4 regions of the Vibrio algarum genome follow, and region 2 is predicted to be linked to each of the others. Evidence: predicted binding sites of a transcription regulator. Region 2 holds the regulator's gene; each other region holds the start of a gene.

Region 1 (8,106 bases), 1.3 Mb from region 2:
TAGATAATGCAGATAAACGATGTAAAGAAATAGTGCAGTCTATTAATGAACCTGATTGCAAAGCAGGAAACTTTATTACTTCAAGTTTTGCATTCCATTCTTGGATATCTGGGAATAAAATAGCTTGATTCATTACAAGCCTTCTAAGTTCTTGCGAAGCTCTCTTAATATCTGTTTTGTACCTGGACGTAACCCTCGCCATAGCATAAAACTTTCTGCTGCCTGACCAACCAACATACCCAGCCCATCATAAGCATTAGCGACGCCGTTCTCTCTTGCCCATTTATTAAAAGTCGTCATTCCCGCACCATAGGTCATATCGTACGCGATCGTCGTTCCGGAAAATATGTTCGTGCTGATATCTGGTACTTGCTTATATAGGCTCGCAGAAGTTGAATTTATAACTACATCAAATGGTGTATCCACTTTATCTATATGTTCTACATTTATGTCACCAAAAGGTGTAAATATTTGTGCAAGCTGCTCCGCTTTTTTGTAGGTTCGATTCACTAATGTTAATTGACCGGGCTTTTGATCTAACAACGGTTTAATAACACCTCTTGCCGCACCACCAGCCCCAAGTAGTAAAATCCGACTACCTTCTAGTGGCACTTGATATTGAAGTAAGTTTTGAACGAGACCTTCTCCATCCGTGTTATCCCCTAAAATTTCTCCATCATCCAATTTTTTTAACGTATTAACGGCACCGGCTAATTCTGCTCGCTCTGTCAATCTATCTGCAAACTGATAAGCTTCTTCTTTAAAAGGTGCCGTTATATTGCACCCCCTTCCACCCTCTTTAAAAAAAGCCTCTACAGCCTCAAGAAAATGTCCGACTTCAGGGCCACAGGTAGAATACTCCATGTTTTGCATGGTTTGCCTTGCAAAAAGAGTATGAATAAAAGGAGATTTACTTTGTGAAATTGGGTTGCCAAATACGAGATATTTATCAGGTGCGCTAGCCATATCCTTGCCTACTGTAAAAAATAAAAAGGGCCATCTAAGATGACCCTACCATTTCAAGTTCGCTTAGCCAATAACTTATAACCACTCTTTAGCTTTCAAGTAATGACTATAAAGCAATGCTTCGGCACTATTTTCTTCTGGCTCAAAGCTATACTCCCATCTAGCCAACGGTGGCATTGACATTAGTATCGACTCTGTTCTTCCACCGCTTTGCAACCCAAACAGCGTACCCCGGTCAAAGACTAAGTTAAATTCTACGTAGCGTCCGCGACGGTACAACTGGAATTGTCGTTCACGATCGCCATATTCGAACATTTTTCGTTTAACGACTATTGGCAAGTAAGCACTTGCAAACCCTTCGCCTACCGCTTGTATATAGGAAAAGCATGTGTCGAAGCCCCATTGATTTAAATCGTCAAAGAAGAGACCACCAACACCACGTGTTTCATCCCTGTGAGGTAAATAAAAATACTCGTCGCACCACTTTTTATGTTCAGCATACACATGTTGCCCAAAAGGATTACAAATCGAGTTCGCCACATGGTGCCAGTGAACGCAATCTTCTTCGAAAGGGTAAAACGGTGTTAAGTCAAAGCCACCACCAAACCACCAAATAGGTTCTTCACCCTCTTTTTCAGCAATAAAAAATCGAACATTGGCATGAGATGTTGGAATGTAAGGGTTCCTTGGATGGACAACTAAAGAAACCCCCATAGCTTCAAATTTTCGTCCTGCGAGCTCAGGGCGGTGCGCTGTAGCCGAAGCTGGCATTTTGTCCCCAAAGACATGAGAGAAGTTAACCCCACCCTGTTCAAATACGTTTCCGTCTTTAAGAACTCTTGTTCTTCCTCCTCCACCAAGCTCTCTCTTCCATGCATCTTCTTTAAACTTACTTTTACCATCCACTTTCTCTAACTGCTGACAGATACTATCTTGCAACTCTAACAAAAATGATTTTACTTGTTCTTTATTCACCGTAGACATAATTTATCACCGCAGATCTGGTTTATTCACAGTAGCACTGTTATCCCTGTCTTAAAATTTGAGAACTTTGCGCATCCCTTATTTCTGAGGGTTTATTTCTTCCCCCTGTATTCCCTTCTAAGATAATTACACCAGTGTTACCCAACTGTCCTTCAACCTCTTCTGTTGTCATACAAGGAGGTAATCCAGAAAGATTTGCGCTTGTCGACGTTATCGGCTTACCGAATGCTAAACATACTTTTTGAACCAAGGGATGATCAGTTACCCGAACCGCAACAGAATTGAACTCACCTGTTACTAAGTTTGAAGTGTGTTGACTAACCGGCATAACCCAAGTAATAGGACCTGGCCAAGAGCCCTTAATTTGAATAAGTCGCTCGGCACTTAATGAAGATGTATCAATATAAGGTAGAATTTGCTCATAAGAGGCAGCCACCAAAATGAGTCCTTTTTGAACAGACCTATTTTTAACGGCTAAGAGCTTTCTAATTGCCTCATCATTGTCTGGATCACATCCAACACCGAAAACCCCTTCTGTTGGATAGGCAATCACCTCTCCACCTTTTAGTGCATCTATTACGTGATTAAAGTTACTCATTTCTCTAGTTTTCAGCTTCAACATTTACCTTAGTGTACAAACTCTTCGACTTCGCTGCTAAGTCTATTTGTTTACAAGATATGAAAATAACTGACGCAAACGTTTTCCTCGTGCCATTTTCACCTTATAATGCGCGAAAATTATCTACTCGCAATGAACTAATTCGTAGGAGTTAACGATGAAAGTCGGAATTATTATGGGCTCTAAATCAGATTGGCCCACCATGAAACTTGCCGCTGAAATGTTAGATTTATTTGGTATAGCTTACGAAACAAAGGTGGTATCAGCACATCGAACTCCACAATTGCTAGCTGACTATGCTAACAGTGCAAAAGAGCGAGGATTAAAAGTAATCATTGCAGGCGCAGGGGGCGCAGCACATCTTCCCGGAATGGCAGCAGCTTTCACAAGTTTGCCCGTATTAGGTGTGCCCGTTCAATCGCGTGCTTTAAAAGGGATGGACTCTCTACTTTCTATTGTGCAAATGCCAAAAGGTATTGCCGTTGGAACATTAGCTATCGGTGAAGCTGGTGCTGCAAATGCTGGTATACTGGCAGCTCAAATTATTGGGACACATAACGAAGCCGTTATGGCAAAAGTAGAAGCTTTTCGAAACGAACAAACCGAAACTATTCTAGCTAACCCAAACCCAGCAGAGGATTAATATAAATGCATGTTCTTGTACTAGGTGCCGGACAACTGGCCAGAATGATGTCTCTAGCAGGCGCTCCTCTAAATATTCAAATATCAGCATTTGATGTTACCAGTGAAAACATAGTCCACCCTCTAACTCAAGCACTACTCGGTCATGGGTTAGATAACGCCATTGAACAAGCAGATGTAATTACCGCTGAGTTTGAGCATATCCCCCACGATATTCTGGATATTTGCGAAGCCAGTGGAAAGTTTCTCCCTAGTACAGAAGCGATTAAGATCGGTGGAGACCGTCGATTAGAAAAAGCACTATTAGACAAATCCGGTGTAGCCAATGCCAAGTATCATGTAATAAATACTAAAGACGACTTTACAAAGGCTATTGAGCTAGTCGGTCTACCTATGGTTTTAAAAAGTACTTTAGGTGGCTATGACGGTAAAGGTCAGTGGAGACTAAAAAGTCAATCTGAGGCTGATTCTATATGGCCCGAAATAGAAGATTGTATTGCGGAATCACCGAATCAAGCGGTCGTTGCAGAAGCATTTATACCGTTTGATCGTGAAGTTTCATTAGTCGGTGTTAGAAGTATAGATGGGACAATTTCAGTTTATCCGCTTGCTGAAAACATTCATACAAATGGTGTTTTATCTCTTTCTGCTGCTATAACTGACTCGGCACTACAATCCCAAGCCAAGCAAATGTTCACCAAGGTAGCAGAAACACTAAACTATGTCGGTGTTCTAGCTTTAGAGTTTTTTGATGTCAGCGGTCAATTACTAGTTAATGAAATCGCCCCACGAGTGCATAATTCAGGGCACTGGACTCAGCAGGGAGCTGAAGTTTGCCAGTTTGAAAATCATCTTAGGGCTGTGTGTGGTCTCCCCTTAGGAGGCACAAACCTAATTAGGCCAACCGCGATGGTAAACATTCTGGGTGAAGATAGACTTCCTACAGGTGTATTAAAAGAACAAGCATGCCATATTCATTGGTATGGGAAAGACAAGCGACCAGGCAGAAAGATGGGGCACATAAATGTGAGTGCTTCTAGCTACTTTGAGCTAAGTGAGCAGTTACTTATCTTATCAGAAATACTCGATGAGGCTTCATTCCCAGCTCTTAAAAGCTACGCAATAAAACTAAGTCACAGCGATAGCTAACATACAAAAACGGCGCCATTGGCGCCGTTAAACATTTTGACTATGCTGACACTTCCGCGCAGCACATTGAAGACTAGTACCTCTGGACGTTTTTTTCTCAACCAATAGAGGAAAACCACAATTTTCACACTTACCATTTCTAGGTGGTTGATTAACCGTAAATTTACACCCAGGATAATTGTCACACGCCCAAAAAATTTTCCCAAAGCGCGATTTTCGTTCTACTAGTTGACCAGAACCACAATCTGGACACGAAAATGAATCCATAGCTTCTTCGCTTGGTTGATCAAGCGACTCTATATGATGACACTCTGGGTAACCACTACAACCTATAAACATGCCATAGCGACCTTGACGTAAAACCAGTTCTTTTTCACATTCTGGACATGGAACGCCTAACGGCTTCACAATATGCCCATCGTTGTTATATAGAGACTTTATATAGTCACAATCAGGATAACGGTTACAACCAAGAAATGGCCCTTGTTTTCCGTGCCGTAGCGTTAACTCTCCACCATGGCTGTCACCGCACAATGGACACGAATCATGCTCTAGCGCGTGTTCATGCGCTTCAAATAACTGGTTATTTATCTTTCCACTCATACATACCTTAAGCTTCTTAGATTAGTGTAATATGCCGGTTTCTGCGGTATAAAGTAACTCTTCCATAAGGGTATAAGCGTTTTCATTCCCTGGTACATTGAATAGCACCATCAAAATAATCCATTTTAAATCATCAAGCAGTAACTCTTGCGTCTCTAACCCCATCACTCGATCAATGACCATTTCTCGAGTTTCAGTTGTTAGCACATTCACCTGTTCTAAAAAGAGCAAAAAACCTCTATTTTTCACGTCTAGGCGATTTTTTTCATTTTCGGTATAAATTCTTGTTGAGGTTGACGCTCCCTTCGCGATAGCAGAACGCTGATCACTTTCTTGAAGCGCGGCTAAATCTTCTAGCCAGTCAAGAGCCTTGTAGATCTCCTCTTGATGAAAACCAGCCCTTAGTAGCTCTTCTTCAAGTTCATCTTGGTCGACCATTAACTCTACGTCACTATGGATGTAGGTTTCGAACAAATACATCAATATGTCCATCATAGCTAACCCCTCCTCGTTCGAATATAACCGCCGGATACAGCGGCAACATGCCCTTGAAGCTCTAACTCCAGTAGCTGCATCATGACTTCATGCACTTGGATATGGGTCCTTTGTGCCAAAATATCAACCGATACCACTTCATCAACTCCTAAGTTAGCCAAGAGTACCGAAAATGGCAATTGCTCATTTTCATCTTCATCAGTAAAAAGTCCTCGTTGGGCATTAACTGACCAATTTAATAAGCTATCGACTTCTTTAAGTATATCACTCGAGGACTGTATTAGGCTCGCCCCTTCTCTTATTAAAGCATTTCCGCCTCTTGCATGCGGATTATGAATAGAACCGGGTAATGCAAATACTTCGCGACTTTGCTCATTGGCATACCTTGCTGTAATAAGCGAACCACTTTTTTCGCAGCCTCTACTATAAGTACACCTAAAGAAAGGCCACTAATGATTCTATTTCGCCTAGGGAAGTTTTCGGGTTTAGGCAGTCCATTTGGCCGAAACTCTGACACTAAGGCGCCATTCTCTATTATTCTTGTTGAAAGCTCTCTATGTTTAGCTGGGTAAATATTTTCGAGTCCCGAACCGAGTACAGCTATCGTCTTTCCTCCTGCTTTTAAAGCACCATCGTGCGCATGACCGTCAATACCTAATGCCATACCACTGGTGATAGTTAATCCTTTCCTAGATAAATCCGCAGCAAAATCCCTTGCATTTTTAAGACCGTCAGTACTCGCATTGCGACTTCCAACGATAGCGATCTGAGGTTCAGATAAACTACTCACATCTCCTTTTAGAAATAAAACTGGTGGTGGATTTCCAATTTGCTTTAAAAGTTCAGGATAATCACTATCGATAAGCGTAATAATCGAATTATTAGATAAAGAATCTCGCCACGATAAACAAAAATCCACATCTTTTTCAGCATACTGCTTAATGTAAGCAATTTGCTGTGGTTTAAATCCGAAATATTTTAGTTCTTTACGGGACGAATTAACAATATTTACTGGAGAAGTAATAGAGACTAACTTGCGGAAATTACTGCTTCCAATAAAGGGTGTAAAACTGAGTGTTAACCATGCCGAAAGCGTTTTATCACACATTAGCAACCTACCTCTAAGACCGATTGAGCACGCAATGAAAACCAAAGAAAGTGAAGAGATTAAAAAAAATACTAAAATAGAGTAAAAAAGGAGTAAAATAACCAATTCGTGGCTGTTAATCCCGAAGATAGAAAAGTCAGGATGCTGTCATTTGATCTATAAAATGTCTAGAATTGCGTTATTCACTGAACCGCTGTTTGGACACAGTTCAATTTTTAGAGTTATATATGTCTGTATTACAAGTATTAACATTCCCGGATGACCGCCTTCGCACTGTTGCTAAACCAGTAAAGGAAGTTACTCCAGAGATTAAAAAATTCATCGATGACATGATTGAAACCATGTACGAAGAAGAAGGTATCGGCCTTGCAGCAACTCAAGTTGATTTTCATCAACGCATCGTCGTTATCGACGTATCCGATTCTCGCGATCAACCTATGGTCTTAATCAATCCGGAGATCACAGAAAAACGTGGTGAAGATGGGATAGAAGAAGGTTGTTTATCCGTTCCCGGAGCAAGAGCTTTAGTATCGAGAGCATCGGAAGTATCAGTCAAAGCGCTAAACCGAGATGGTGAAGAATTTACATTTGAAGCAGATGACCTTTTAGCCATATGCGTTCAACATGAACTTGACCACCTAGAAGGTAAACTTTTTGTCGATTACTTGTCACCATTAAAACGTAAGCGTATTAAAGACAAGCTAGAAAAGATTAAGCGCTTCAACGAAAAAAACAATTAGTAACGAGGTTACCTTGAGCCAATCACTACGTATTGTCTTTGCAGGTACTCCGGACTTCGCCGCCCGCCACTTGGCGGCGTTGTTGTCTTCGGAGCACGAGGTCATTGCTGTATATACTCAGCCAGACCGACCTGCGGGCCGCGGAAAAAAGTTAACCGCTAGCCCTGTAAAAAATATAGCATTAGAGCACGATATCGACGTTTATCAGCCAGAAAACTTCAAATCGGATGAAGCAAAAAAACAGCTTGCTGAGCTGAATGCCGATATTATGGTTGTTGTCGCTTATGGTTTATTGCTCCCTCAACAAATATTAGACACACCAAGACTGGGCTGTATCAATGTTCACGGGTCAATTCTTCCTCGTTGGCGAGGTGCTGCTCCGATACAACGCTCTATTTGGGCTGGAGACGAAGAAACCGGTGTCACTATCATGCAAATGGATATCGGGTTAGATACCGGTGATATGCTAAAAATATCCAAGCTGCCAATAGAAGCAACGGATACCAGTTCCTCCATGTATGAAAAGTTGGCTGGTCTTGGTCCAAATGCTCTTGTCGACTGTTTAGCAGAAATCGTAACCTCTAAAGCTACACCTATAAAGCAAGATGACGCATTAGCTAACTATGCAAAAAAACTATCTAAAGAAGAAGCTAAAATAGATTGGTCACAAGACGCAGAGTCTATCGAACGTTGTATTAGAGCTTTCAACCCATGGCCAATGAGCTACTTTTCCGTTGCAGATAGCAACATTAAAGTCTGGCAAGGTAGGGTCGAAAACATCGCAAATGACAAGGAAGCAG
Region 2 (8,106 bases):
ATTGATTCTTTCAGGTTACAAAGGTGGCACTGAATTCAGTCATGCAAAAATGATGGCCCGAGTTGCCCTAGCCCTAGGAGTCGCTAAACCTGATATTATCTTGCTTGAAACAGCCAAAGATACTTGGGAGGAAGCACGGCAAGCGGCTGCTTTTGTTAATCAAAGTAAACTAGTCTTGGTGACTTCTGCAAGCCATATGCAAAGAGCACTGATGGAGTTCCAATCTGCCGGTTTAAATCCAACACCTGCGCCTACGAACTACTTAGCGCAAGCGGATATAGAGCAAGCTTGGAATAAATATACTCCTAAATCGACTTATCTAGAACAGACGGAACATTATTGGCGTGAGCAATTAGGTCTCTTATGGATGTATGTCAGGGACTCCCTACTTACGACAGAAGACACTGAACTTAGCGTGTCTCGACCAGAATAAAAAAATGCCGAGGGATAATTAAATGACCTCGGCATTTTTCTTTGTAACATTCAAATTTAATCCCCCGCAAATAGATAACCTTCTCCGTGTATAGTTACGAATATCTGTGGGTTTTTAGGATCGTACTCCATCTTAGAGCGTAAGCGTCTGATCAGCACATCAATGGTTCTATCGTTCGGAGCATCCACGCGATGACTAATCAGATTGAGTATTCTTTCACGACTTAGTACCTTATTCGTATGAGTCGTCAACGCCACTAAAAGCTCATATTCTGCCTTTGTTAATTTAACTGGCTCGCCGCCTCGGCTCAACGCTCGACGTTGTATATCAAAAACCCAATCACCAAAATAAACCGTATTTCCAGAGGTATCAACATGTTCTTTTTCTTCAACTGGTTGATTCACTAGTGAGATTCGCCACAGTAGGTTTTTGACTCTAACAAGCAGTTCTCTGAGTTCAAACGGCTTAGTCACGTAATCATCAGCCCCCATCTCAAGGCCAACAATCTTATCAATACTATCCGTTCGACCTGTAACCAATATAATGCCAATATTCGATTGACTACGAAGCTCGCGAGTTAACATTAAGCCATCTTCGCCGGGTAAGTTCACATCTAACATAATCAAATCAACATGATTAGAAGCAAGGATCTCACGCATCTGTTGACCATCTTCTGCTTCACTGACTTTGTAACCTTCCTTTTGAAAGTAGCCAACAAGCTTACTTCTAGTGACAACATCATCTTCTACAACTAATACATGACTACTCATAATCACCACTTATATCTGGATGGATGGATTGCATTCTATTCATATATATTAACAATTCTAGCAATAATTGAGAAAAGCGCATTAAATTTATCGGTTTATTGATGCAAGGCAAGTTATTGACTTTACGTTAATTTTCTTACATTTACTGTCATAATTCTTCATAAATTGGATTAGTTCTATTCATATTTTTTGCTTACACTAATAGAGACCTTATCAGTTTAGGAATATCGAGATGGAAGAGACAAAAGCATTTAACGAGAAACGCGCTGAAATTTACTGGTGGCTCTCAAGCCTATTTGCTCGTGAACTAACACCGGAAGAAATCGAAGCATACCAATCTCATGAGATTCGTGCCTTTTTAACAGGGCTTGGAGAAAACGAAAACTTAAAACCATCCATAAATAGACTCATCCATGCACTTAACAAATTGCAAGATAGAGAAGATGCTCACCTAGAACTTGCCGCAGATTTCTGTGAGCTATTTTTAACGACCGACACCACAGGTGCACTGCCTTATGCTTCAATGTACATAGGCAAGGCTAACCTGCTAAATGATCAACCTGCCAAAGATATGGAGACATTAATGCAAAGCAAAGGCATTGATGTAAAAGAAGGCTTCAATGAACCTGCGGATCATGTTGCTATTGAACTGGACTTTTTGGGCAACATGATTATCAGGTCGAACGAATTAGAAAAACTCGACCACATTAACGAAGCGCTCTTGGAGCAGAAAGAGTTTATCGAGAGCTACCTTCTCAGTTGGCTTCCTCAGTTTAGCGAAAAATGCATAAAACTCGATGAATTCGGTTTTTACTCTAGCGTTACCGAAGTACTCGTGAACTTCTGTAATCTCGATCGCAGCTACTTAGCTGGAGAGTGAACAACAGTGTAAAAATATGGATACTAAGCCCTAAATCTGAGTAGTAAGTCTTAATACTGTATTTCTATCATTGTTTAGAAAGTTATTTAGCTATAAAATTGATAACATACTTTCGAGTAAAACTTATTAATAGCCGCTATGCTTAATAGCGGCTTTTGTGTTTATTACGCATTAAGCTGACCAAGACTCCTAACTGTTTATTTTCAGTAAGCGCGTTATCGCTTCAGCCTTCGAAAAATAGGACAACCTAAATGGCAACGATTAAAGATGTCGCTCGCATCGCTGGCGTATCCACTACTACAGTGTCTCACGTTATTAATAAAACTCGCTTTGTCGCTGAAGCTACACAGCAAAAGGTTAATGACGCGGTTAAAGAGTTGAACTATGCACCCAGCGCCGTTGCTCGCAGCTTAAAGTGTAATTCTACAAAAACCATCGGCATGTTGGTAACTCAATCGACTAACCCATTTCTCGCTGAAGTTATCAATGGTGTCGAAAGTTACTGTTACCGACAAGGTTATACGTTAATTCTTTGTAATACCGGCGGTATTTACGAGAAACAACGTGACTATATCCGCATGCTTGCGGAAAAACGGGTCGATGGTATTTTTGTAATGTGTTCTGACCTAACCAGCGAATTGCAAGAGATGCTTGACTCTCACGTTGATATCCCAAAAGTATTTATGGATTGGGGGCAAGGTGAATCATTGTCAGAGCAGTCAAAAGACAAAATCATCGACAACTCTGAAGAAGGCGGATATTTAGCCACCAAATACCTGATTGAAAATGGTCATACCGATATCGCCTGTTTGAGTGGCCATCTAGACAAAACATTATGTCTAGAAAGACTCGAAGGGTATAAGCGCGCGTTAGCTGAGAGCAACATTCCCTTCAGCGAAGAAAATATATTCGAAGGGAACTTTGAATGTGATACCGCTGTAGAAACGGCGGACAAAATCATTGCTATGGAGAAAAAACCAACCGCCATATTCTGTTTTAATGACACTATGGCTTTGGGAATGATGAGTAGACTTCAGCAAAACGGTATTCGCATACCAGAGGATATTTCTATTATTGGCTACGATAACATCGATTTAGCAGAATATTTCTCTCCTCCGTTGACCACGATTCATCAGCCTAAACGACGTGTCGGTAAGACAGCATTCGAAATATTATTAAGCAGAATTAAAGATAAAGAACATGAAAGGCGCATTTTCGAGATGCATCCGGAATTGATGATTCGAGAAAGCGTCAAAAATATTAGACAGTAACTACGCGCTATAGCGCTCTTAGCATACGTGTGAATAATTAGTGTCTAATAATGCATAATCACGTCAAATAAATGAGATCACCATCACACTGGGCGCTTATTTTGGTGATCTTTGTCCAAACTTTACATATATTAAACATGTCACGATCAGGGCAAACCATCTGAAAAGATGGGACGCAAAGCTTCCGGCCTCAAGTTATTTTCTCTTTTCAAATAGAAAATAAAAAGGTAGCGGGGTTACCGAAGACCGATTAGCAAATTTGTCATGAGTTCTCACTATTCTCTGACATATCATCTCTGATTTTTGTTAATTTCTCGGTTCTGAATTGGTTGATGCAATTTTAACCTGAGATTTGAAAAAATGGATAAACCAGTACTTAAAAACTCATTAAAACTGTTTGAAAAATTTGGCAAGGTAAAATCTCGCTCGATGTTTGGCGGATTCGGTATTTTTGTCGATGACGCAATGTTTGCTCTAGTCGTTAACAACGCACTGCATATACGCAGTTGTAAACCTCTTGAAGAACAGTTTAAAAACGAAATCTATCAACCCTACGTATACAAAAAACGTGGGTTTCCTGTTGTTACTAAATACTTTTCTCTTCCAGACTCTTTGTGGGACAACAGTGAAGATATACTAAACATCGCGCAAGTTGCTCTAAAGTCGGCTCGTGAAGAGAAAGAGTCAAGCTCTGAAGATAAACCAACTCGACTAAAAGATCTGCCTAACCTTCGTTTAGGGACCGAACGAATGTTGAAAAAAGTAGGTATCGAATCAGTTAGTCAGCTTAGAAATATGGGCTCGGTACAAGCTTTTAAAGCTATCCAGGCCTCCCAAGACGGGCCTGTAAATATCGAATTACTATGGGCACTTGAAGGAGCGCTAAATGGTACGCATTGGTCAGTAATATCACAGACTCGTAGAAATGAACTTATCGAATCTTTAGATTAATAAACTATTGCTATCCAAAATAAAAAAACCACCCAACTCGTTTAGGTGGTTTTTTTATATCTATTTGAAAGTTTTTGTTAACTTTGCCTGTCATAATAGCTAATACCATTTTATTGGAATCATCTTACATGAATAAAAAACTCATTATTGGCATTGTGCTTATTGTTACTATTGTTTTACTTGCTACTCAGTTTGGTCAATATTTCACACTAGATAATGCTAAGGAGCAGCAAGCATTGCTTGCTGATTATATTGAAAACAACTTTGTTTTTTCCGCTCTTGTTTATTTCTTTGCTTACGTTGCTATCACCGCATTTTCTATTCCTGGTGCCGCTGTTGTGACCTTGTTAGGCGCGGCACTATTTGGTTTTTTCACTAGTTTATTCCTAGTTTCATTTGCAAGTACGATTGGGGCTACGTTGGCGTTTTTAAGCAGTCGTTATCTACTTCGAGAATGGGTTCAAAATAAGTTTGGTGCAAAACTAGAAACCCTAAATCAAGGCGTTGAAAAAGACGGTCCGTTTTATCTATTCTCTTTGAGATTAATACCTGTTTTTCCGTTCTTTTTAATCAATTTATTGATGGGATTAACGCCAATCTCAACCACTAAATTCTACCTTGTCAGCCAGCTGGGTATGCTACCTGGGACGATGGTTTACTTAAATGCAGGAACCCAACTAGCCAACATTGATAGCCTTTCTGGTATCGTATCACCAAGTGTTTTAGCCTCATTCGTTTTATTGGGCCTTTTTCCTGTAATAACAAAATGGATTATGGCGAAACTACGTCCTAACAATGCGGCTTAATTAATGAAAGTATTCAGTGCATCTAATCCGACCGAGGCTCACATCTTATGTGGGCTTCTACAGCAGCAATGCATCCTAGCGGAAGTCCGTGGAGATGGTATCTTTGGCCTCAAAGGTGAAATACCCCTAACAGAAGACACAGACCCATATGTATGGCTTCTCCAACCAAACAAAATCGAAACTGTACAAGCGATAATTTTAGAGTATCAGCAGCAACAAGAGCACATGGTTGATTGGACTTGTTCTGAGTGCGGAGAAGTAAACGAAGGCCAATTTGGTCTATGTTGGAATTGCAGTAACCCATTACATATTACTGAATAATGTATACGGAGTTACTTTATCTGTTGGCGAATAAAATCTATCGATTTAGCGTTAAATTCATCTGGCTTTTCGACATTACACACGTGTCCACAATCTGAAATTTCGTGCAGAGTACTTTCTTTATGCATTGCTACCATCTCTTTAACTGGTGCGATAAACATATAATCTTTATCGCCCATGAGATAGAGCGTAGGGATAGCTAAATCTTGATCCCTGAAATAACGCATCATAGGGTTTACTTCCGACGTAAGCTTAAACCATCGTTTAAACTCTTTTTGGCATAAATTTTTAGCTTCACGAACAAATAAGTGCCTAGATTCTTTCTGGCATCGTTGTGGCATAACAATATAGGCGAAAAGGCCATATAGCCACATATAGGGAACAATGTGCTTACTTAGATCACCTAACTTAACCAATATTTGCGAGCGTATATTTAATCTAGTCACCGCCCCACCTAGCACCATAGTCCTTACTCTACCTGATGCTAATTCAGCAATATTTCGGACAATGATAGTACCCAATGACATACCAACAAAATGCGCTGAGTGAATCTTAAGATGATCCAAGACTTTTAATATATCCATGGTAACGTCTTTAAAGGTGTACTGATTCGTAATAAAACCTTTTAATAAATTATTAGAACGACCATGTCCTCTCAAATCAATGAGCAGTAAATTAAAATGCGCTTTATACGCTTTAATCTGCTTAAACCAAATAGAAGAGCTACCACCAGCACCATGCACGAAAACCACCCATTCTGAACTGGTTGGATGTTTGTAGGTTTTGTGGAATAAAAGTGCTTCAGACATAGGGACTATTTTTATTTTACCTTTTTGATTTAAGTATTTTCACAGGATGAGCAGTTTACCACATCTTATAATTCTTAGATTACTTGTTATTGTCATGAAATTGTATAAATTTGTTCTAATTGATACTAAAGTCGGAGACCATACTTCACGATCAAGCGATTTCATTCAGTCAATATTTAAACTGAAGGGAACACATTAAGCGCGTTCCCCGCTAAATTACGCGATTTAATGCGCTATTTATGCCTCTAGGCTTAGTTTGTTCACTTATTGTCATTCCGCAAGTCAAAAATTTAAACACACCGCATGGTAATCAGAAGCCGTTGTAGTTTCTATTCCTAAAAAGCAATTATCATTTTTATCGATGATACTCAAAGGCTGAAAATAAAAAAAGGCGGCCAATTGGCCGCCAAAACAAATCATGAAAAAAGTTTATGACTTAGGTTTTTTACGCTTATCCGTAATTTCCCATTTACCGTCAATATAGAGCCCTGTCCATCCAGAAGGTTTACCATCAACTTCAGAACGAACATAGTTCTCTTTTGATTTACGACTGAATCGAACCACAGTAGGTCGCCCGTCCGGATCAGCCACAGGAGCCGTTGTTAGATATTGGAATTTAGGTGAAATACGATCTTTATATTTAACCAACTCTTCTACCAACGGTGCTCTTGTCTCACGAGATTTAGGGAAGTTGCTTGCTGCCATAAACAAGCCAGAAGCACCATCACGCAATACAAAATATGCATCCGAATTTTCACATGGTAACTCTGGGAAGTGGACCGGGTCTTCTTTAGGTGGCGCTACTTCGCCATTTCTAAGAATTTTACGAGTGTTTTTACACTCTTCACTGGTACAACCCATATACTTACCGAAGCGGCCATTTTTGAGGACCATATCAGAACCACATTTGTCACATTCAACAACGGGGCCATCGTAACCTTTGAGCTTGAACTCACCTTTTTCGATGACATAGCCTTCACAATTAGGGTTATTACCACAAACGTGAAGTTTCCGCGTATCATCGATGAGATACGCGTCCATCGCCGTTTCACAAATAGGGCAACGTTTCTTCGCTCTAAGTGCAGCTGTTTCTACATCTTCTTCTAGGACATTAATTATGCCCTCTTCATCACCCAAATTAATGGTTGTTTTACAACGCTCTTTTGGCGGCAATGCGTAACCAGAACAGCCGAGGAAAACACCGGTTGACGCCGTACGAATACCCATTGGACGGCTACAAGTTGGGCATTCAATATCTGTTTCAACGATATGGTTTGGCTTCATACCACCAGCGTCTTCGTCTAATTCTGCTTTTTCAAGATGGTTAGAGAAATCGCTAAAGAAGTTATCAAGTACACCTTTCCAGTTGGTTTCGCCTTCAGCAACTTGATCGAGCTTTTGTTCCATACGCGCTGTAAAATCGTAGTTCATTAAATCATCGAAGCTGCCATCAAGACGGTCAGTGACAATCTCACCCATCTTCTCAGCGTAAAAACGACGTTGCTCTACCTTCACATAACCACGGTCTTGAATAGTCGAGATAATTGCCGCGTAGGTTGATGGACGGCCAATTCCACGTTTTTCAAGTTCTTTAACCAAAGCTGCTTCAGTGAAACGTGCTGGCGGTTTGGTAAAGTGTTGCTTAGGATCTAAGGCTTTTAGATCCAGTTTATCGCCAACTTTAACTGCTGGTAATATTTGGTCTTCGTTCTTGCCCATTGGTCGTTGAACTCGTGTCCAACCATCAAATTTAAGAATTCTACCTTTTGCTTTCAGTGTGAAGTCAGCCGCTTTAACACTTACTGTTGTTGAATCATATTTCGCAGGTGTCATCTGACAAGCAACAAATTGATTCCATATAAGTG
Region 3 (8,106 bases), 1.2 Mb from region 2:
CTGGTCTCAAACAGAATCATCTGTCTCTTTATTGGACAACCGATTTCGAGTTGACCCGACTATAGAACAAATCTCATTCGTAATTTATCGAAAGTCGCCATCCCGATCGGTTGTACTGGTTCGTCCCGATGGTAAAAAATACTATTCATGGGAACATCCTGAAACCGTGTCTTGGTATGAAGAAAATGGCATGGACATTATTTCAATTGAAAACCCGATGCCGGGACCATGGCAGGCAGTCGGCAAGGTCACACCAAAAAATAATATAAAGTTACTATCGAATTTGCTTCTTCATGTCGATAAGTTTCCTAGTCGCCTGTATCAGGACGAGACAATAAAATTCACGGCACGCCTTACGCAAGATGGTAATCCATTAGTATTGAAGGACTTCTTGGATAGAGTGAGGTTACGCGTTAGCTTTATTCAACATGTTGAGGATGAGGAAAACCCAGAACTGACCTCAGAACCAGAATCCACTATTCTTGGTACCTTTAAAGACGATGGCCAAGGGTTAGATGAAGTATCCGGAGATGGTATATTTACCGTGGAGCTTCCTATTGAGGTTGCTCCAGGTAAATATCGAGCCATTATCACTTCCGGAAATGGCGTTTTTTTAAGAGCAGTAGAGCAGACCGTTCTTGTTTACCCTTCTCCAATTACGGTTGGCTTTATCCAATCAAGGGATGAAACAGAGGGGCATTTGGTCACGGTGACAGGTGAGCAGGGTATGGTTTTACCGGGTAGCATTGCAGCAACGATTGAACAAACGACGCCCGATAAAAGAACGATTCTTACTCAAAGTAGCGTTGGCCCAGAAGACTTTACGACCGAATTTACTATCACTAATGACCAGAAACCCGGAAAGCATACTTGGAAGGGCACTGTATATGCTACTGAAGGTGCGGCTAAACGCGACTTAGTCATTCAGGTTGAAGAGTCTGCTTTCAGTGTCATGGAGAAGCTCGATATAGAACAATCGACTAAAGAGTATCAGCGTTTGCAAGAAGAAAAGCGTAGGGCTCTCGAAATAGAAAGAATTAAGCGCGATAGAGAAGAGGCCAGAATGACTGGAATGTTAACAATATTGGTTGGTAATTTAGTCGTCATCATTCTAGGCCTTATCATTTGGTTTATCATTCGAAAACTAAGAGTACGTAAAGTTTCAGCACCCGAAATGCAACTTGATGCACCACCGAAACAGTAGTGGATTAGGAATAGAAGAGCTTGATGCTCTTCTATTTTTTTATGTGGTTTTTTAATGTTAAATCCAATTCTTTTATCTAATCGCTCGACACCTGAAATCAAAACTAGGTAAACTCCGAGTTAATATTAATCCCTTGAAAACAGTGAGAGTCACCATGTATCAAGATCTAATTCGTTCCGAACTAAATGAAGCGGCAGAAGTATTAAATAAATTTTTAAGTGATGATCACAATATTCAACAAATTGAAGCGGCAGCTAAGCTGATTGCAGATTCGTTTAAGCTTGGCGGAAAAGTACTTTCTTGCGGCAATGGTGGTTCACATTGTGATGCTATGCACTTCGCGGAAGAGTTAACAGGCCGATATAGAGAGGATCGCCCGGGGTACGCTGGTATAGCTATCTCAGATCCAAGTCATTTATCCTGCGTGAGTAATGACTTTGGTTACGATTTTGTTTTCTCCCGTTACGTTGAAGCAGTAGGGTCGTCTGGTGATGTATTGTGGGGGCTTTCTACTTCTGGTAATTCAAGTAATATCTTAAAGGCCATTGAAGCTGCTAAGAAGAAGGGGATGAAGACGATTGCGCTTACCGGTAAGGATGGCGGCATGATGGCAGGGTGCGCCGATATTGAAATTCGTGTACCTCATTTTGGTTATGCGGATCGCATTCAAGAGATCCATATAAAAATTATTCATATTGTCATTCAGCTAATTGAAAAAGAGATGGCTGAAGTATTCTAAAAAGCGGTTCGTATAGGCATATAAAGTGCTTAATGTTTCCTAGTAATATTAGTAGTTAAAGGTTTTGCAAATGTGTGAATTGCTCGGAATGAGCGCTAATGTGCCAACTGACATCTGTTTTAGTTTTGCAGGGTTGATGCAGCGAGGTGGAAAAACCGGTCCTCACAGTGATGGTTGGGGGATTACTTTTTACGAAGGTAAAGGGTTTAGAACTTTTAAAGATCCCAATCCTAGCTACAACTCAAAAATAGCGGAGTTAGTACAAAACTACCCTATTAAAAGTTGTGCTGTCATCAGTCATATAAGACAAGCGAATAGAGGCGGTGTTAATTTAGAAAATACGCACCCATTTACCCGCGAGTTATGGGGGAAGTATTGGACGTTCGCCCACAATGGGCAGCTATCAGATTACGATTCATTGCAAACAGGTCGATTTAGACCGGTAGGTAAGACAGACAGCGAGTTGTCATTTTGTTGGATACTCAATAAATTAGAGTCTAAATACCCTGAACCGCCTCAAGATATCGTTGAGATGTTCCAATATATCGCTGTTTGTTGTGACGAGTTAAAAGAGTTTGGTATTTTTAACATGTTGCTTAGTGATGGCGATTATGTGATGACTTATTGTACTAATCATCTCTACTGGATTACTAGACGAGCACCTTTTGGTAAAGCAAGCCTCATTGATGAAGACATGACGGTTAACTTTCAAGAAGAGACAACACCAAATGATGTTGTGACAGTTGTTGCTACTCAACCTCTAACGGACAATGAAACGTGGAATAGAATGAAACCAGGTGAATACAACCTATTTCATTTTGGTGAAGTTATAAGTTGTAATACGGAGTGTTTGGTTGATGTAGAGTTCGCTCTACCAAAAATTAAATAATCCGAATTTAATGAATAAAAAAACAGCGATGGCTTGTGAAGCTCTCGCTGTTTTTTTCGGTTAGAGAAAATATCACTCATTTATTACTAACTAATCAGAAGCATACCCTGACTCACCAAGTACTTTACCATCCAGTATCGCGTTGTTGTCGGTCATCGATAGCCGACCTTCAACAAACCAGTTTACGGTTAGTGGATAGATATCATGTTCTTGCGTTTGTACTCTTTCGTTTAATGTTTCAGGAGTATCCTCAGAAAAAACAGGTACTTTGGCTTGTAGAATAACAGGTCCGCCATCGAGTTGTTCTGTTACAAAATGAACACTCGTTCCGTGCTCAATGTCACCTGCCTCTATAGCACGTTTATGGGTGTTCAACCCTGTGTATTTAGGTAGTAGAGACGGGTGAATATTGATCATTTTTCCAAGATAGTGAGCCACAAATTCTTTGCTTAGAATACGCATATAGCCCGCCAGAACAATCAGATCTGGCTGATATCTATCTATTTGAGACATTAATTCTGTATCGAATAAATCTCGGTTTTCAAACGCTTTAGGATCGATAAAACGTGCATCAATATCGGATTGTTTAGCCCTTTCTAGGCCATACGCATCAGATTTATTTGAGAAAACAGCAGTGACTTCACCATTGGCAATTCGAGTGCCACAAGCATCAATGATAGCTTGTAGGTTACTACCGTTTCCAGAAATGAGTACGACGATCCTTTTCATAGTGTTGAATTACCTTAGTTTATCTCTACTTGCTCTTCGCCTTCAGATGCACTGGCAATTTCACCAATAACCCAAGCATTTTCACCTTCAGATTTTAGCAATTCAACAGCGGCACTCGCTTGATCTTTAGGTAACGCGACGATTAGGCCAACACCACAGTTGAATGTTCTATACATTTCAAAGGTTTCAACATTGCCTTTTTCTTGAAGCCAGTTAAAGATAGCAGGCCACTGCCAGCTTTTTCCGTCAATGACTGCTTTTGTCCCTTCAGGTAAAACGCGTGGGATATTTTCCCAAAAACCACCACCAGTAATATGCGATATTGCGTGAATATCGTGTTCCGCAATCATCTTAAGTGCTGATTTTATGTAGATTTTAGTCGGTTCTAAAAGATGCTCTCCAATAGCGCGACCATTCAATTCTTCTGAAAGATCAGCATTAGATACTTCAATTATTTTACGTACTAGAGAGTAACCGTTTGAGTGTGGGCCACTAGAACCAACAGCGATAAGGGCATCTCCAGCCGCTACCTTTGAACCATCAATAACATCTGCTTTTTCTACTACACCAACACAAAATCCAGCTACGTCGTAATCTTCGCCTTCGTACATGCCCGGCATTTCAGCTGTTTCGCCACCAATAAGTGCACAACCTGCTTGAATACAACCCTCACCAATTCCTGAAACAACATCTGCAGCGGTATCGATGTCAAGCTTACCTGTTGCATAGTAGTCAAGGAAAAATAGTGGTTCCGCACCTTGAACAATCAGATCGTTGACACACATAGCAACAAGGTCTATGCCGATTGTGTCGTGCTTGTTCATATCCAAGGCAAGACGAAGTTTCGTGCCTACGCCATCGGTACCAGAAACAAGTAGTGGCTCTTTATATTTGGTTGGCAGCTCGCAAAGAGCACCAAAACCACCAATGCCACCCATTACTTCTGGACGGCGGGTGCGTTTTACTACACCTTTAATTCTGTCTACTAGAGCATTACCTGCATCAATGTCTACACCAGCGTCTTTATAGCTAAGAGAAGTGTTATTGCCACTCACGGGAAGTCCTCGTCATGATAGTTTGGATGTGAAAATCGGCGCTATTCTAACCGAGTTGCAGCAATAAGGAAAACGTTTGCGTAAGAAATTTTTTCGTTATATTCATTCAGAAAAAGCTTAAAAAAACATGTATAATTGCAAGGTTTACTAAAAAATCGTCGGAGATGGAAATGAAAGTTGTTGAAGTGAAACACCCTTTGGTTAAACACAAAGTAGGTTTAATGCGCGAAGGGGATATCAGCACGAAGCGTTTTCGTGAGTTGGCTACAGAGGTTGGTAGCCTGTTAACTTATGAAGCGACAGCAGATTTCGAGACAGAAAAAGTGACAATTGAAGGCTGGGATGGCCCAGTAGAAGTTGATCAAATTAAAGGTAAAAAAGTTACTGTTGTTCCAATTTTGCGTGCAGGTTTAGGCATGATGGATGGCGTGCTTGAGCATGTACCTAGTGCACGTATTAGCGTTGTTGGTATTTATCGTGATGAAGAAACTTTAGAACCTATTCCTTATTTCAATAAACTTGCATCAAATATTGATGAGCGTATTGCTCTTGTTGTCGATCCGATGCTTGCAACTGGCGGCTCAATGATTGCAACTATTGACCTATTAAAGGACAAAGGTTGTAAGCATATAAAAGTCTTGGTTTTAGTTTCTGCTCCGGAAGGAATCGAAGCGCTTAAGAAAGCACATCCAGATGTTGAACTTTATACCGCTGCAATTGATGAGAAGCTAAATGACAAAGGTTATATCGTTCCAGGTTTAGGTGATGCGGGCGATAAGATCTTTGGTACAAAATAAGATAAGTGACTAGATTTGCTGTCGCAATCGATCGTAGTAAAAAGGGTTACTGTTTTACAGTAACCCTTTTTAGATCTTGTGTACTAGTTAGCGAGAGCAGTATCACGAAGTGAATAAATAGCCATAAACGACTCTACCTTCCGGGTTGGCTGCGTTGTAATCTAGAAACACACAACGTCAGCAAGGGTACTAATAATGAAAAATAGTTTTGAGCATACATTGCCTAATGAAGAAGGGTATTTTGGTGAATATGGTGGAAGCTTTATTCCTCCACAACTTGAAACAATTATGGAAGAGATCAATCAGTCTTATCAGAATTGCCGCCAGGATCCGAACTTTCAAGATGAGCTAGCAAGGCTTTATAAGCACTTTGTTGGCCGTCCAAGCCCTATTTTCCATGCTCAGAATTTATCGGAAAAATATGGCATAGATATCTACTTAAAACGAGAAGATCTTAACCATACTGGCGCTCATAAAATTAATCACTGCCTTGGCGAAGCGTTACTTGCGAAAAAAATGGGTAAGAAAAAAATCATCGCAGAAACAGGAGCTGGTCAGCATGGTGTTGCTTTGGCAACGGCTGCAGCACTTGTTGGACTTGAATGCGATATATATATGGGCGAAGTTGATATAGCAAAAGAACATCCAAATGTCGTTAGAATGCATATTTTAGGTGCAACCGTCGTACCTGTTTCTCATGGAAGAAAAACGTTAAAAGAAGCGGTTGATGCCGCGTTTGAAGCCTATTTACAAGATCCTGTGACTCAACTTTATGCGATAGGCTCGGTGGTTGGTCCTCACCCGTTTCCTATGATGGTGCGTGATTTCCAGTCTATCATTGGAAATGAGGCAAAAGTTCAATTTGAAGAGATGACCGGCAAACAACCGGATAATCTTGTTGCATGCGTTGGTGGTGGTTCTAATGCTATGGGGCTGTTCACCGCTTTCTTAAATGATGAAAACGTTGCTATTCATGGTGTTGAGCCAGCAGGTCGAGGTTTGGATGTAGAAGGCGAGCATGCTGCTACTTTAACTCTAGGGGAACCTGGGGTAATGCATGGATTTAAATCCTACATGCTTAAAGATAAAGAAGGGGAGCCTCAAGAAGTTTACTCGGTCGCTAGCGGATTAGATTATCCATCAGTAGGGCCTCAGCATAGTTACCTTAAAGATCTGGGACGAGTGCAGTATGGTACGGTAGATGATAAGGAAGCGATTGATGCATTTTTTGAATTATCTCGTTTAGAGGGGATAATACCCGCGATAGAGTCTTCTCATGCTGTTGCATATGTATTTAAGCTGGCTAAGCAAGGATTAAAAGGCAGTGTTTTAATTAATCTTTCTGGTCGTGGTGATAAAGATATCGATTTTGTTGTTAATAATTACGGTCAAGATTACGGTATAACATCTACGTTATAGTGAGAGTTAAATGAAAAAAGGTTGCGTATTTCACGCAACCTTTTTTCGTTTCGGTATACCGATATTTTTAGCAAAGTGTCATCACAGTTTATTTGAAAAACTAGGCTTCATCTTCTATTTGAGCATTATCCACTACGTGGTTTTCACCAAGATCATGTGGTAGGACTAAGTTAAGAATGATTGCCACGATACCACAAAGGCTTACACCTTGAAGGCTGAATTCACCGATACCGAAAGCCATGCCACCAATACCGAACACTAATGTCACTGCAACAATCGCTAGGTTGCGTGACTTATGTAAATCGACGTTATTCTTAATAAGAGTATTCAAACCTACGGTAGCGATAGAACCGAACAGAAGGATCATGATACCACCCATAACAGGCATAGGAATCGTTTGTAGAATTGCACCTAGTTTACCAACTAAAGCAAGAACGATAGCGGTAACAGCAGCCCAAGTCATGATCACAGGGTTATAAGCCTTGGTGAGCATAACGGCACCTGTAACTTCACTATAAGTTGTGTTTGGTGGAGCACCAACCATAGATGCTGCCATCGTCGCAATGCCATCGCCCATTATTGTGCGATGAAGGCCTGGTTTTTTAAGGTAGTCTTTACCTGTAACATTTGAGATTGCCAGCATGTCGCCCACGTGTTCAACGGCAGGTGCAATCGCAACTGGAATCATGAATAAGATGGCATTAATGTTGAATTCAGGTGCAACAAAGTTAGGTAATGAAATCCAAGCAGCTTCTGTTACAGGGCTAAAATCGACAACACCAAACATCAAACTTACAGCATACCCAACAAAGATACCACCAAAAATAGGCAGCAACTTCATAAAGCCTTTTGCAAATACGCTAATGCCAATAACGGACAATAACGATAAGCTAGAGATCCATAACGCTGCGTCAGCATCCACTAATTGAGTACCATCGCCTGTTCTGCCCAATGCCATATTAACGGCAACTGGAGCCAAGCCTAAGCCAATGACCATTATTACTGGACCCACAACGACCGGTGGAAGCAGCTTATGGATGATCTCGACACCTTTAGCTTTAATGACCGCACCCAAAATAATATACATAACACCAGCAGCCATAAGACCGCTCATTGTGCCCGCAATACCCCATGTTTGAACCCCGTACATAATTGGAGCAATAAACGCAAAAGAAGAGGCTAAAAAAATGGGAACTGAGCGTTTAGTGACAAGTTGAAAAATAAGGGTGCCGACGCCAGCACCAAACAGTGCAACGTTGGGGTCTAACCCGGTT
Region 4 (8,106 bases), 1.6 Mb from region 2:
TTTTACTGCTTTCTGCCATCTTTCCTGTACCGGAGTTTCAAATATTACGATGGGGTCGGCCTCTACGGTTAACCAAGAGTTTTCCGCCAGTTCATGTTCTAACTGCCCAGCAGTCCAACCAGAGTAACCTAGAGCAACGATATAGTGTTTAGGTTCGGCTTCTGTTCCTAGGACACCTAATATATCTTTTGAGGTTGTCACACTAAGATGATCCGTCATTTGAATGCTTGATTGGTAGTTATCTTTAGGTTCATGAAGAATAAAACCTCGATCTTCCGATACTGGACCGCCACTAAGCACTGCGGCCTCTAGGCTCTCTTTGTGAATCTGCGGATGAATGGAATCTACATCCACTTTTCTCAGCATTCCTCCTACGGTTATGTCGATAGGGGAGTTGACTACTATACCCATTGCACCATCTTCATTATGTTCGCAAATATAAATCACAGAGCGATGGAAGAGAGGATCTTGCATGCCTGGCATTGCGACTAAAAAGTGGTTAGATAAATTCATATAAACTCCATTGCTCAATCTAAACGTCGAGGAAAGGGGCTGCCTGGACAGCCTATTTGACAGTCTATTTACTTGACTATCTGTTTATTCGACGTTCAATTGCATCCATTAATTTTCCTGTAATTGACACATCGAATGCAGCTTCTATTTCTTTTATACAAGTTGGACTTGTGACATTTATTTCTGTTAGTTTGTCACCAATGACATCTAGACCTACAAATATTAGTCCTTTTTCTTTCAGTGTCGGTGCAACAGCTAAAGCTATTTTTTTGTCTGTTTCACTTAATGGTCTTGCCTCACCTCGTCCGCCTGCAGCAAGGTTACCTCGTGTCTCCCCTTCGGCAGGAATACGAGCTAAGCAATAAGGCATAGGCTCGCCATCAACCACTAAAATCCGCTTATCGCCATTGCTGATATCTGGAACAAAGGTTTGAGCCATTGCGTAATTTTGACCATGATTGGTTAATGTTTCGATAATAACTGAAACATTTGGATCTCCCTGCTTCACGCGAAAAATTGAAGCGCCACCCATTCCATCTAATGGTTTTAAAATAATATCGCCATGCTCTTCTTGAAATGCCTTAATTTTTTCTGCTTTTCTGGTCACGATTGTGGTTGGTGTAAGCTCTGGGAACCAAGCGGTAAATAGTTTTTCATTACAATCACGTAAGCTTTGTGGCTTATTTACAATTAAAGCACCATTTTCTTCCGCGCGCTCTAAAATGTAGGTCGCATAAATATATTCAGTATCAAAAGGGGGATCTTTACGCATTAGTACCGCGTCTAGTTCGGAAAGCTCAATTGTTTGTTCTGCTGTGAACTCGAACCATGATGTGGGATCTTCTTTTAATGTTACGATTTTTGTATCAGCAACGGCAACACCTTGATCTAAATGGAGATCATTCATCTCCATATAGTGAATTTCGTAGCCGCGTTTTTGGGCTTCAAGCATCATGGCAAAGCTAGAGTCTTTCTTGATATTAATGGACGAAATAGGGTCCATTACTATGCCGAGTTTAATCATTGTGTTCTCCTATGTTTGAGGTCGCCGAGGTAAATTATTTAGAGTTCAAGGTTAAATTAACCAAGATCGCCAAAGCGAACCTGTAATGCGGTAATTGCCGTTAGTGCTGCGGTTTCTGTTCTTAATACTCGAGGGCCTAACAATGTCTCTTCAAATTGGTAAGACTCGGTTTTGGCTATTTCTTCTGCGGATAGACCACCTTCAGGGCCTATAAGTAGCCTGACTTTTTCAACTGGCTCTGGGAGCGTATTTATCGAATATTTGGCTCTGGGGTGAAGATTTAACTTTAGCGCATCATCCTCTTCAGCACACCATTCTTCTAATTGCATGATTGGTCGAATCAGTGGGACTAGATTTCTTCCACTCTGTTCACATGCAGCAATGGCGATCTTTTGCCACTGCTGAAGCTTTTTTCAAACCTTTTAGTGTCTAACTTAACACCACACCTTTCTGAAATAAGGGGAGTAATAGTGTTCACACCCAATTCGACTGATTTCTGAATGGTAAATTCCATTTTGTCGCCACGAGAAATAACCTGACCTAAATGGATATCTAAAGGGGATTCAATTCTATGTTCAACTTTTTCAAGTACGTCGACAAGAACGGACTTCTTAGTGACTTCTGTAATTTTGGCTGGAAACTGTGCACCTGTGCCGTCAAATAATAGGACTTCTTGACCTGGTTTCATTCTGAGTACGCGGCCAACATGGCCTGCTGCGTCATCACCAAGTGATGTGATGCCAAGATTCGTTATGATCTCTGGATGATAAATTCGAGGTAGGCGCATTGTTGGTGGTCCTGAGTATTATTTTCTGCTGATAACATGGATGCATTCTGACGAAAAAACAAGGGCCTTAAGCTAGGTTGTTTATCTTAAGCTATTCCCGTTGGTTCTAACAAACTCACTAGGATAGCTGTATTCCCGTATAAATTAATTCTTGTTTGCATTCTCGACAACTGTACTGTGTACTGCCTTTTAAAACTTTGTTGTGGCGACGAATAGTAAGTGGATAGGAGTTACATTTGCACTGATATTCAAAGGTTTGCCCTTGGACGGAAGTAACTTCAAAGCTGTGTGTGGTTTTTGCATTGAGGGAAAAGACTTGTTCCATGACTTTCTGCCACTCTTTCCCATGAGGCCTAACTCGGCCAAATAAACGAAAAGTAATTAAATGAGCTAATTCATGCGGGATTACCTCTTGCAGGAATTGCTCAGTGTTTTCGCTAAGGAGGATGGGATTAAGACGAATTTCCCAATTTTGAAAATAAGCTTTTCCTGCTACCTTCCCTCTTAATCTAAAGTTGAGCTCTGGCAGTGGAAATGTTTGATCAAAATATTGATTGGCAGTGGCAACATGGTGGGACAATGCTTTTTGTGCCTGATAAGTAAGTTCGATATTGCCCAAAAATTAACTCCTAAAAAAACGCCTCAGTATTATCTGAGGCGTTAATTATAAGGCGAATTCTACCTTGTTACTATTTAGAATTTCACAGCCCTGCAAAATCACGTAGAAGCGCGGCTTTATCTGTCGCTTCCCACGGGAACTCTTCGCGACCAAAGTGACCGTATGCGGCGGTCTTCTTATAGATTGGTTGAAGAAGGTTCAGCATTTCTTGCAGACCATATGGGCGGAGATCAAAGAACTGACGAACCGCTCTAATGATAGTATCGTGGGATACTTTTTCAGTTCCGAATGTTTCTACCATGATAGATGTTGGATCGGCAACACCGATGGCGTAGGACAACTGAATTTCACAGCGATCTGCTAAACCAGCAGCAACAATATTCTTAGCAACATAGCGGGCAGCATAAGCGGCACTGCGGTCAACCTTTGATGGATCTTTACCAGAAAATGCACCGCCACCGTGACGAGCAGCTCCACCGTAAGTATCTACGATGATTTTTCGGCCAGTAAGACCACAGTCACCCATTGGACCACCAATAACAAAACGACCCGTTGGGTTAATGAAGAAGTTTGTATCTTTGTTTAACCACTCAGAAGGAAGAACAGGCTTGATAATTTCTTCCATTACGGCTTCACGTAGGTCTGGTGTAGAAATAGAATCGCAATGCTGTGTAGAAAGAACAACGGCATCAATACCAACAATTTTACCTTGCTCATATTGAAAGGTAACTTGGCTTTTGGCGTCTGGACGTAACCAGTTTAGTGTTCCATTTTTACGAACTTCAGCTTGTTTCTGAACAAGCAGGTGAGAATAAGTAATAGGAGCTGGCATTAATACTTCAGTTTCGTTTGTTGCGTAACCAAACATAATACCTTGATCACCAGCGCCTTGGTCTTTCGGGTCGGCTTTATCAACACCTTGGTTGATATCTGGTGACTGTTTGCCAATAGTGTTTAGTACGGCACAAGAGTCCGCATCGAAACCCATATCAGAACCAACATAACCAATTTCACGAACGGTTTGGCGCGTGATTTCTTCAATATCAACCCAAGCAGATGTCGTTACTTCACCACCTACCATAACCATGCCAGTTTTTACGTAAGTTTCGCAAGCTACACGGGCTTTAGGATCTTGTTCAAGAATTGCATCAAGAACAGCGTCTGATATCTGATCTGCGATTTTATCTGGGTGTCCTTCTGATACTGATTCAGAAGTAAACAGGTGCTTAGCCATAGTAGATAGCTCCGTATTAAAACGTTAAAAAAAGATGCAAAAATGCATCTCTAAAAAATAAAATAATCAGTGTGTAAAAACGACATTGCAAATGGGCGTTTCTACATCTAGACGTCTATTTTAGTATTTGGAGTTCAAATTACAAGTTTTTTCTGAGCGAGATCATAGACTGAATGAATGTAAATTTAGGCAAATAAAATTATTTTCATCAAAAAGTGTTAAATGTTCGTGAATAATCGATAAGGAAATCGATTGCAGTCCTAATTTCGCTTTGAGAGAATAGCGCCGCTATTAATTAACCATAGTTCAGGTTAACTAGCGATTACCCTAATTATCGAATTCGCGTATCTACTCAGGAGCAGACATGCCTTCCCAACAAGAATTAGCAAATGCAATCCGTGCCCTTAGCATGGACGGTGTTCAACAAGCCAACTCAGGTCACCCAGGCGCACCTATGGGTATGGCTGACATTGCCGAAGTACTTTGGCGTGGCCACCTAAACCATAACCCACAAAACCCAGAGTGGGCTGACCGCGACCGTTTTATTCTTTCTAACGGCCACGGCTCAATGCTGATTTACTCCCTGCTTCACCTCACTGGTTACGATCTTTCAATTGAGGATCTGAAAAACTTTCGTCAATTGCACTCTAAAACACCGGGTCACCCAGAATATGGTTATGCACCGGGTGTTGAAACAACCACTGGCCCACTAGGCCAAGGTATCACTAACGCGGTTGGTATGGCACTGGCGGAAAAGTCATTAGCGGCTCAGTTTAACCAAGAAGGCCATGACGTTGTTGACCATAACACTTATGTGTTTATGGGTGATGGCTGTCTAATGGAAGGTATTTCTCACGAAGCATGTTCTCTTGCGGGTACTTTAGGCCTTGGTAAACTTATCGCGTTTTGGGATGACAATGGCATCTCAATTGATGGTGAAGTAGAAGGTTGGTTCTCTGACGACACACCTAAGCGTTTCGAAGCCTACGGCTGGCATGTTATTCCAGCGGTTGACGGTCACGATGCCGCCGCTATCAATGCGGCTATTGAAGCAGCAAAAGCAGAAACTGGCAAACCAACGCTTATCTGTACTAAAACCGTTATCGGTTTTGGTTCTCCTAACAAATCAGGCTCTCACGATTGCCACGGTGCACCGCTAGGCGCAGACGAAATCGCTGCAACACGTAAAGCACTGGGTTGGGAGTATGGTCCTTTTGAAATTCCGTCGGAAATCTATGCGCAATGGTCTGCAAAAGAAGCAGGCGCAACTAAGGAAGCGACGTGGAACGAGAAATTTGCAGCTTATGAAGCAGCATATCCAGAGCTTGCAGCTGAATTCAAACGTCGCATAAATGGCGAACTACCAGCAGAATGGGAAGCAAAAACGTCTCAAATCATTGCTGACCTTCAAGCAAACCCTGCAAACATAGCGTCACGTAAAGCGTCTCAAAATGCTTTAGAAGCGTTTGGTACTATGCTTCCTGAGTTTATGGGTGGTTCTGCGGACCTTGCACCGTCAAATCTCACCATGTGGTCTGGCTCTAAGTCCATCACACCAGAAGACGCTTCAGGTAACTACATTCACTACGGTGTACGTGAGTTTGGTATGACCGCTATCATGAACGGTTTAGCCCTTCATGGCGGTTTTGTTCCTTACGGTGCCACCTTCCTAATGTTTATGGAATACGCTCGTAACGCACTTCGTATGGCTGCACTGATGAAAGTGCAAAACATCCAGGTGTATACGCACGATTCCATTGGTTTAGGTGAAGATGGTCCAACGCACCAACCTGTAGAGCAAGTTTCATCACTGCGTTTAACGCCAAACATGAGCACATGGCGTCCATGTGACCAAGTGGAATCGGCTGTAGCGTGGAAATTTGCAATCGAGCGTAAAGATGGCCCTACGTCACTTATTTTCTCTCGTCAAAACCTCGCACAGCAAGAGCGTGATGCCGCTCAAGTGGCTGACATTGCGAAAGGTGGATACGTACTGAAAGATTGTGATGGTACGCCAGAGCTTATTCTTATTGCCACTGGCTCTGAAGTTGAATTAGTCGTTGCAGCGGCGGCGCAACTGACGGCTGACGGCAAGAAAGTACGTGTTGTTTCTATGCCTGCTACGGATGTATTTGATAAGCAAGATGCGGCTTACCGTGAAGCAGTACTTCCTGCTGACGTGAGAGCACGTGTTGCTGTTGAAGCAGGTATTGCTGACTTCTGGTACAAGTACGTTGGTTTTGACGGACGTGTTATCGGTATGAGCACCTTTGGTGAATCAGCGCCAGCAGACGAACTATTTAAGATGTTCGGCTTTACAGTTGAGAACGTAGTTAAAGCCGCGAACGAAGTGCTTGCGTAATAACTCGTTGAGAAGCCACTATTGTAACAAGAGTTGGTAAATAAAAAAACCGAGCTCAAGCTCGGTTTTTTTACACATGCATTTTTATTTATATACAGTATTATCTTTCTTCAAATAAAAAGGATGAGAGTAACGTTGATGCTAAAAATAGCGATTAATGGTTTTGGCAGGATAGGCCGTAATGTGCTGAGAGCCTTATATGAGAGTGGAAAAAACTCTCATATTCAGATAGTTGCTGTTAATGAATTAGCACTACCCGATGCGATGGCGCATCTTCTTCAATACGATACGAGTCATGGGCGCTTTGGTAAAAAAATATCTAACGATCAAGAACACCTCTTTATTCATCATGAAAATGGTGAGTTTGACTCGGTTAGAATTCTTCACTTAGCGGATATTGAATTATTACCATGGCGAGATCTACACGTTGATATCGTTTTAGATTGTACAGGCGTATATGGTAATAGAGATGATGGACTCAAACATATTGCTGCTGGTTCGAAAAAGGTGTTGTTCTCTCACCCTGGTGCAAATGATCTCGACAATACGATTATTTATGGTGTCAATCATGAGACATTATTGAAAAAGCACAATATCGTTTCAAACGGCTCCTGTACAACTAACTGTATTGTACCGATCATTAAGGTGTTAGATGAGGCGTTTGGAATCGATTCTGGCACTATCACTACGATCCATTCGTCAATGAACGACCAACAAGTGATTGATGCTTACCATCCTGATTTAAGAAGAACCCGTTCTGCTAGTCAGTCAATCATTCCTGTAGATACAAAACTTCATAAAGGGATTGAAAGAATATTTCCGAAATTTTCCAACAAATTTGAAGCGATTTCGGTACGAGTACCCACAGTAAATGTGACAGCAATGGATTTAAGCGTCACAATTAACACAAAAGTGAAAGTTAATGACGTAAATCAAACCATCATAGAGGCATCTCAGTGTACATTACGTCACATTGTTGACTATACTGAAAAACCATTAGTTTCGATCGACTTTAATCATGATTCACACAGTGCAATTGTGGATGGAACGCAAACTAGGGTTAGTGATGGTCGTCTAGTAAAAATGCTTGTTTGGTGTGACAACGAATGGGGTTTCGCCAATAGAATGCTAGACACTGCTGTTGTAATGCATTCATGCGAGAAATAGTATAAAAAATAATTTATTTACCCTGTGAAATAAATTGCTATTATATACATCTAAGCAACAGTTAAAGAATTTCTAAGTTCGGTACAATACCGGGCTAAATAAACTTTCTTAATTTATAAATCGAGAGGACAAACCATGTCTGTAATCAAGATGACTGACCTGGATCTAGCAGGTAAACGTGTATTTATCCGTGCTGACCTAAACGTACCAGTAAAAAATGGCAAAGTAACTTCAGATGCACGTATTCTTGCATCACTTCCTACTATTAAGCTATGCCTAGAAGCTGGCGCTAAAGTAATGGTTACTTCTCACCTAGGTCGCCCTACAGAAGGTGAATACGCTGAAGAGTTCTCTCTAGCACCTGTAGTTAATTATCTAAACGATGCTCTTGATTGTGAAG

Evidence for each region. Region 2 encodes PurR, which represses purine synthesis genes. Its sites were predicted from a motif close to TNANGNAAACGTTTNCNTNA; they were not measured.
Region 1: a site for PurR is predicted at 2,640-2,659, ahead of purE (5-(carboxyamino)imidazole ribonucleotide mutase). Genes of this name have one in related genera too.
Region 3: a site for PurR is predicted at 4,681-4,700, ahead of purM (phosphoribosylformylglycinamidine cyclo-ligase). Genes of this name have one in related genera too.
Region 4: a site for PurR is predicted at 4,418-4,437, ahead of metK (methionine adenosyltransferase). Genes of this name have one in related genera too.

The regions. Positions count from the first base shown of each region.
Region 1 covers NZ_JAQLOI010000001.1:376,756-384,861, forward strand. The annotation lists gene PGX00_RS01925 (DUF1488 family protein) at 1-133, opposite strand, end outside; gene aroE (shikimate dehydrogenase) at 133-966, opposite strand; gene hemF (oxygen-dependent coproporphyrinogen oxidase) at 1,042-1,950, opposite strand; gene PGX00_RS01940 (L-threonylcarbamoyladenylate synthase) at 1,991-2,548, opposite strand; gene purE (5-(carboxyamino)imidazole ribonucleotide mutase) at 2,727-3,212, shown strand; gene PGX00_RS01950 (5-(carboxyamino)imidazole ribonucleotide synthase) at 3,218-4,360, shown strand; gene PGX00_RS01955 (DNA topoisomerase family protein) at 4,388-4,963, opposite strand; gene PGX00_RS01960 (DUF494 family protein) at 4,985-5,458, opposite strand; partial or broken gene dprA (DNA-processing protein DprA) at 5,461-6,566, opposite strand; gene def (peptide deformylase) at 6,794-7,306, shown strand; gene fmt (methionyl-tRNA formyltransferase) at 7,320-8,106, shown strand, end outside.
Region 2 covers NZ_JAQLOI010000001.1:1,671,895-1,680,000, reverse strand. The annotation lists gene elyC (envelope biogenesis factor ElyC) at 1-433, shown strand, start outside; gene torR (two-component system response regulator TorR) at 490-1,203, opposite strand; gene torD (molecular chaperone TorD) at 1,436-2,083, shown strand; gene purR (HTH-type transcriptional repressor PurR) at 2,335-3,354, shown strand; cyclic di-GMP riboswitch class I at 3,495-3,598, shown strand; gene PGX00_RS08015 (TfoX/Sxy family DNA transformation protein) at 3,715-4,305, shown strand; gene PGX00_RS08010 (TVP38/TMEM64 family protein) at 4,434-5,111, shown strand; gene PGX00_RS08005 (DUF7577 domain-containing protein) at 5,115-5,432, shown strand; gene PGX00_RS08000 (alpha/beta fold hydrolase) at 5,444-6,241, opposite strand; gene topA (type I DNA topoisomerase) at 6,671-8,106, opposite strand, start outside.
Region 3 covers NZ_JAQLOI010000001.1:2,872,373-2,880,478, reverse strand. The annotation lists gene PGX00_RS13400 (TIGR03503 family protein) at 1-1,204, shown strand, start outside; gene lpcA (D-sedoheptulose 7-phosphate isomerase) at 1,359-1,943, shown strand; gene PGX00_RS13390 (class II glutamine amidotransferase) at 2,014-2,832, shown strand; gene purN (phosphoribosylglycinamide formyltransferase) at 2,923-3,561, opposite strand; gene purM (phosphoribosylformylglycinamidine cyclo-ligase) at 3,576-4,616, opposite strand; gene upp (uracil phosphoribosyltransferase) at 4,787-5,413, shown strand; gene trpB (tryptophan synthase subunit beta) at 5,609-6,832, shown strand; gene PGX00_RS13365 (uracil-xanthine permease family protein) at 6,933-8,106, opposite strand, start outside.
Region 4 covers NZ_JAQLOI010000001.1:3,232,015-3,240,120, reverse strand. The annotation lists gene PGX00_RS15120 (YqgE/AlgH family protein) at 1-513, opposite strand, end outside; gene gshB (glutathione synthase) at 590-1,537, opposite strand; partial or broken gene rsmE (16S rRNA (uracil(1498)-N(3))-methyltransferase) at 1,594-2,324, opposite strand; gene PGX00_RS15105 (SprT family zinc-dependent metalloprotease) at 2,443-2,943, opposite strand; gene metK (methionine adenosyltransferase) at 3,026-4,177, opposite strand; gene tkt (transketolase) at 4,542-6,539, shown strand; gene epd (erythrose-4-phosphate dehydrogenase) at 6,678-7,706, shown strand; gene PGX00_RS15085 (phosphoglycerate kinase) at 7,842-8,106, shown strand, end outside.